Regions from separate parts of the Microcoleus sp. LAD1_D3 genome, predicted to be linked through region 1. Evidence: riboswitches for the same ligand, from Rfam matches in the RefSeq annotation. Region 1 holds a riboswitch; the other holds the start of a gene.
What was found. A riboswitch is a leader RNA that binds a small molecule or an ion and turns the genes downstream of it on or off. The one in region 1 is predicted to bind cobalamin.
Positions count from the first base shown of each region.

Region 2: another riboswitch for cobalamin. It lies ahead of QUA74_RS07055 (hypothetical protein); the one in region 1 lies ahead of QUA74_RS22265 (DUF1636 domain-containing protein).

Region 1 covers NZ_JAUBSB010000048.1:41,551-44,754, forward strand. Annotated here, with positions in the region: gene cobW (cobalamin biosynthesis protein CobW) at 1-1,013, opposite strand, end outside; gene QUA74_RS22265 (DUF1636 domain-containing protein) at 1,209-1,619, opposite strand; cobalamin riboswitch at 1,642-1,788, opposite strand; gene clpX (ATP-dependent protease ATP-binding subunit ClpX) at 1,916-3,204, opposite strand, start outside.
Region 2 covers NZ_JAUBSB010000008.1:90,098-93,301, reverse strand. Annotated here, with positions in the region: gene QUA74_RS07065 (ABC transporter substrate-binding protein) at 1-335, shown strand, start outside; gene QUA74_RS07060 (Uma2 family endonuclease) at 584-1,162, shown strand; cobalamin riboswitch at 1,201-1,345, shown strand; gene QUA74_RS07055 (hypothetical protein) at 1,502-1,942, shown strand; gene QUA74_RS07050 (methyltransferase domain-containing protein) at 1,962-2,828, shown strand; gene QUA74_RS07045 (ABC transporter ATP-binding protein) at 3,066-3,204, shown strand, end outside.

The DNA.
Region 1 (3,204 bases):
ATTCGATCGCGCTCTAACTCTCGACCGATCAGCACTAATTTGGTTTGGCGGAGTTCCGAAGGTTGCCAAGGGCGATCGTAAAAATATTCTATCCGCGAACCCACACCTTGCAACACCATCCTCATCGGTTTCTTGGGAACCGCCACAAACCCTTTAATCCGATAGATTTCCTCCTGCAGCATCAAGGATTGCAGTTTTTTCACCAATGCTTCAGGTTCAAATTCGCGATCGGCAATAAAGTAAGTTGAGTTAATATCATCATCATGTTCATGTTCCTCCTCAGTGTCGTGGTGACTCGGACGAGACTCCAAATCATCCTCAACGGCCGCATTAAATCCCATTAGCACATCGGGGTTAATTTCGCCCCCTTTGCAGGGCACAATTTTCACACTCGGACGCAACTCTTGCTGCAACCAGCTTTGGACTTTCTGGTGAGTTTCCGCATCTACGCGATCGACCTTCGTTAAAAGTACCATATCGGCACAGGCTAACTGATCTTCAAACAATTCCTCGATCGGAGTTTCGTGATCTAAACTATCATCAGCCTGTCGCTGTGCCATCAAAGCATCCATATCACCGACAAAAGTACCGCTAGCAATAGCTTCGCAATCGACAACAGCAACAACACCATCCACTGTAGCACCAGTGCGAATTTCCGGCCAGCGAAAAGCTTGAATCAAAGGTTTAGGAAGTGCGAGGCCCGAAGTCTCAATTAAAATACAATCAATTTGTTCTCTGCGCTTCAACAATTCCTGCATAGTCGGCAAGAATTCCTCTTGAACAGTGCAGCAAAGACAACCATTTGTTAATTCAACAATATTGCTGCTGACATTTTCTTCTTCGTCGCAAACTTGGCAATCGCGCAGCAGTTCTCCGTCAATTCCAATTTCGCCAAATTCGTTCACCAGAACAGCAATGCGGCGACCTTCATTATTTTGCAATAAGTGGCGAATTAAGGTAGTTTTGCCACTACCGAGAAAACCAGTGATGACAGTAACAGGAATTTTGTGCATTGATAATTTTGTGCTTATTGGGTGATGGGATATCTCGTTCCCAGGCTCTGCCTGGGAATGCTAATCTAGAGGCTCTGCCTCGCTGGAATAAAGGAGCGCTTTTAATACGAGGCAGAGCCTCTGGGTATGCGTCACCTGGCAGAGCCTGGGAACTAGAAGGAAAGGAAAAAAATAAAATCCTTACTACAAACCTATCTAATTTGGTAGTGGTGGAATCTTTGCTAAAACGCCTTTTTTCAGAGCTTGAGGACGCTCAGACCAAGGCAACAAACCGTCCGATTTAGCATAGTATTGACCCGCGCATTCGAGTACAGCCTCGATACTTTCCGACTCATTTGCAGGTAAATCGCCAAACAGATAAGTGTACTTTCCAACAGCAGCAAAAGACACCGCACAAGAGTGACTGCAAGCACTCATGCACTCAACCTCTTGAATCTCAAACTTATCAGAAAACTCCCAATCTTTAGCGAGTTGCGACAAATTTTCCATGAATTGTTGACCGCCGCTTTTACCTTCGCGCTTGCCGTTTTTCCAAACACTAGCGCAAGCAGTGCAAACAAATAGACTGTGCTTTGTGCGTACAGCCGCATTAATTCCATCCATCATCCGTACCTCGCAGATGCGTTCAAAAGTGAGTTAGATATCGGCGGGCATTCTGACTTGAGAAACCACAAGGGTTTCATTACAGTTGCGGGACAGCGCCGGACTTGCACCGAACTTTCCCCGTTTCCTCTAACGGCTGCTCCCCGCTAGAACCGATCGCGAAATCACATCATACCGCACTTGCCGCCAATCGATTTTAGATTTTAGATTTTAGATTGGAGAAAGCCACCCCAGGGATAAATCTGGGGGCTTGTCTAGTAGTTTGTAGGGTGCGCCACAAGCACCCTACAGATTACAAATTATGCAGTTTCGTGCTGTTTGTGCCAAGCGGGATGCCACAGCAATTCCGCAGTCGATCGCTTCTCGACCATTTCAGGAGTAATCATACAGTTAGCCACATCCTTGCGAGAAGGCAACTCGTACATGACATCGAGCATTAACTCTTCTAAAATGCTGCGGAGAGCTCTGGCGCCAGTTTTGCGACGATAGGCTTCCTGGGCTATCGCCCGTAGCGCTTCCGGCTGGAATTCCAACTCCACGCTGTCCATCTTCAACAGCTTTTGATACTGCTTCACCAGCGCATTTCGGGGCTCGGTCAATATCTGCATCAAAGCTGCTTCATCCAGCGGCGAAATCACCGTCACCACCGGTATCCGCCCCACAAACTCAGGAATCAAACCAAACTTGACTAAATCGTCGGGCTGTACCTGCTGCAAAATATCAGCGGCCCGCTTATCCTTCGCCGGCAAAGTTGAGTTGCTGTCGCTTTCTGTTGGCTGAATAAAGCCCAAGGATTTTTTACCCAAACGCTGTTCAACTATTTTTTCCAAACCGACAAAAGCACCGCCACAAATAAATAGAATTTTGCTAGTGTCAACTTGAATAAAATCTTGGTAAGGATGTTTGCGACCGCCTTGCGGGGGAACATTAACCACTGTTCCTTCCAACATTTTTAGCAGCGCTTGCTGCACTCCTTCTCCCGATACATCCCTGGTGATCGAAGTGTTTTCGCTTTTGCGAGCAATCTTGTCAATTTCATCAATATAAATAATGCCCCGCTGCGCCGATTCAACATCAAAATCGGACATTTGCAACAGCCGCAGCAAGATATTTTCTACATCGTCGCCGACATATCCAGCTTCTGTCAGTGTCGTCGCATCGGCTACCGCAAACGGAACTTCGAGCATTTGCGCCAAACTTTGCGCTAACAAAGTTTTGCCACAACCTGTCGGCCCAACTAGCAGGATGTTGGATTTTTGCAATTCTACATCGCTGTCAGGGGAAGACTTGTCGTTATCTTTAGCTTGGTCAACGCTCAAGCGCTTGTAGTGGTTGTAAACTGCTACAGAAAGAACTTTTTTTGCTGAATGCTGGCCGATGACGTGGTTGTCTAAATGCTGCTTAATGTCTGTCGGTTTGGGAATTTGAGCTAAAACGATTTTCGATTTGTTCGATCGACCCGGACGCCGCGTTCCTTGTCCCTGAGACTCTCGCACCTCTGATTGGGGAATCTGTTGACCAATTGTTTTACTGGAGTCAAAGAACTCCTCCTCTAAAATTTCATTGCACAGTTCCACGCATTCATCGC
Region 2 (3,204 bases), on a different contig from region 1:
AAAAGGACGTTGACGGGCTTGTTTTGCCTGTTCCCTGGCATCCTGAAACTAATCCCGGTAGCACTTTTCCAGAAAATGCCAGCCGCCGTTGGGGAGGAGTAGTAAATTGGCGAACCGCAACAAGTTTTGATGCGACTCAAGCTGTCATCGCAGGCTTGCGGCAAAGCAATACGCGGGAAGGGTTGCAACAAGCACTCAGAAATGCGAGTTTTGCGACACCGGGAGCAAGTGAAGAAGTAAGGTTTTTGCCCACGGGCGATCGGGCTGGTAAGCCGATTTTAGTGCAAGTTAAACAAGGAGGAAGCACTGGCTATAACTTTGTCCCGCTGCGGTAAGTTTGTTAAGTGCGATCGCGCGGGCGGGCTCTTCGGCCCAACCCCTACTCCCCACAAGAAAATTCAATCTTTGTGGAACAGGCATCTTGCCTCTTCTTGATGCCAAACTCACGCCCCACCAGAAAATTCCCTCTTTGTGGAACAGGCATCTTGCCTGTTTCTTAGCATGATTAAAATCTACTTTTCTGTTGAATCAGCCAAATTTTTAAGATAAAATGAAATGAGTAGATTAAAGGAGAGCGTTGTGTATGATCGCGCAAGTTGAAACCAAAACCTACACCGCTGAGGAATATCTAGAATTGGAAATCAATTCTCAGGATCGGCATGAATTTATCAATGGGGAGATTGTTCTGATGGCTGGCGGCACACCGGATCACAATGAAATTACGAGCATCTTAAATGCTATTTTGAGGGTGAGTCTTAAGGGTAAACCTTACAGTATTTTTGCATCGGATCAGCGGCTTTGGGTTCCGCAGCTTAATAATTATACTTACCCGGATGTGATGGTGGTAGCGCGCCCGATCGAGCTGCAATCTGGACGGACGGATACAATTACCAATCCGCTGCTAATTGCTGAGGTGCTGTCTAAAGGTACTAAAGCTTATGACCGCGATGAAAAGTTTGCTGCCTATCGCAGTATTCCTAGTTTTCAGGAGTATTTATTAATCGACCAATATCGGCTACAGGTCGAGCAATATTCTAAAACTGATGCGAATAAGTGGATTTTTTCGGAATATAGCTGTATGGGCGATCGGCTGAGTTTAACCTCTGTTGCTGTGGAAATTTCGCTGGCCGATTTGTATGAAAATATTGACTTTGGTGAATAGGCGGACGGTTTTTTGTCAAATGTTCCAAATAGTGGTAATATCCCCGTATATCGATCGGCTCTGATGGAGAACAGCCATCAGACGTAAGGGGGAAAGTTCGGTGCGAATCCGGCGCTGTCCCGCAACTGTAATGAGATCATTGCATCTCTGAGTCAGGATGCCCGCCGATTTGTTTACCTGTTGTTTTTCATCTGCGAGGTATGGATGATGGTGAGTTTATTATTTTTTTTATTATTGGATTGGGGTTTTTTAACCGCAGATATAAGCAGATGAACACAGATGAACGCTGATGTAATTGGATCTGTGTTCTGAAGCGTATAATATTTTAATGGAAAAGAAATGCGAATTGAAGATAGTGTTTGGCAGGGTAGTTTTGGCTACTGGCAAAACTTGTTTATTCACCAGAATATTTTGCCGATCGGACATACTGCTTGGAATGGTTTTTTGCATCAAGGACGAGGCTTGGTTGCTTGCAAAATCAATACTCCCATTAACGGTTCTGTGAATTGGAGCGTAGATACTATCAAGTACGATCTGCAATTTATTTCCGACTTGGAGGCAACCGTTTATTTGCAGCAACTAGAAATAGAGGAAAATACTGTTTCAAATCTGCTGCAAATCATTGATAGCTACGAACCCAAGGCAGCCATTATATTTTTGTCGATCGCCAACGGTCACATTGATATCAATTTGTTGCAAAGGTTGGCAATTTCTCCTGTTGAGTGCTATGAACAGGTATGCAAGCGCTGGGAAGAATTTCAACTCTGCCCTAAATCCTAAAACTTACTAAATTTTCCGAATGCCGCAGCCAAAATCCATCGAAATTTCCAAGGTAACTCGCTACCAAAATGCAGCGCTTAATTACTATTTGGGCCTGACAGATTCGCCCTACCTTCACTACGGCTATTGGGAAACCCTACCTGTGCCCGCTGACGAACTAACGATCGCACGATTGCGCCTCGCTCAGCAAGCTTATACTGTAAAACTGTTGGATGCGATCCCCAAAGGCACTCATACGATACTCGATGTGGGCTGCGGGATTGGCGGAAATGCGGCTTATTTGCTCGATCGAGGTTTTGCAGTCGAAGGGCTCGCACCCGATCCGTTCCAACAACAGCGCTTTCTTAAGTGTACGGGCGATCGGGCAATCTTCCACCTCACGAGGTTTGAAGACTTCAAAGCAACCCATTGCTACGATCTTATTCTCTTTAGCGAAAGTAGCCAGTATATGTCGGCTGTTGATATTGCTAACGGTGCCGCCAAAATCCTCAATCAGGGCGGTTACGTTTTGCTGGCTGATATGCTGCGATCTGATGCTAATTATAAAGAGGGAATGTTCTCTAATTGTCATGTTGTTACGGAACTTCATGCAGCATTAAACCAGGCTGGATTCACTTTAGTAAAAACTGAGGATATTTCCGCCCATATTTTGCCAACAATCGATTTGTATGTGGATACTTTCCGCCGATATGGACTAAATACAATGATCTATGTTGCAGATTTGATTGCAATCACTGTTCCCCCCGTCCACAAATTCCTGCGCTGGATATTTCGTCGCTGGTTCAAAAAGCTCGTGGTTGAAGGATTGGAGGCAAGTCAACTTTTTGAGCAACATCTCTGTTATGAAATGCAACTTTGGCAGTTGTCAAAATCTGATCGAGGCTGACACAAATATAGCAATTCTAAATCATTTGTGAATTTCTTACTCCCTCCCCTTGATAAGGGGAGGGTTGGGGTGGGGTAAAAAGTTTACGACTCCTGCAAGGATTGCTATAGAATGGAAATCGGTAATCGGTAATTGGTAATCATTCATCGGTAATCGGTAATTGGAGGCATAGCCTCCGGGTATTTATTCCCAGGCAGAGCCTGGGAACAAAGCTATACAAAATAAAAAATAACGAATATGTCTGAATGGATTCTTGAATTCGCTGGCACTTCCTACTCCTATCCCTGCGGTTCGCGAGTGGCAATTCAGGGTTTAAATCTCAAAGTTCCCGCTGGGAAACGGTGCGGGCTGATCGGTCAAAATGGCTGTGGGAAAA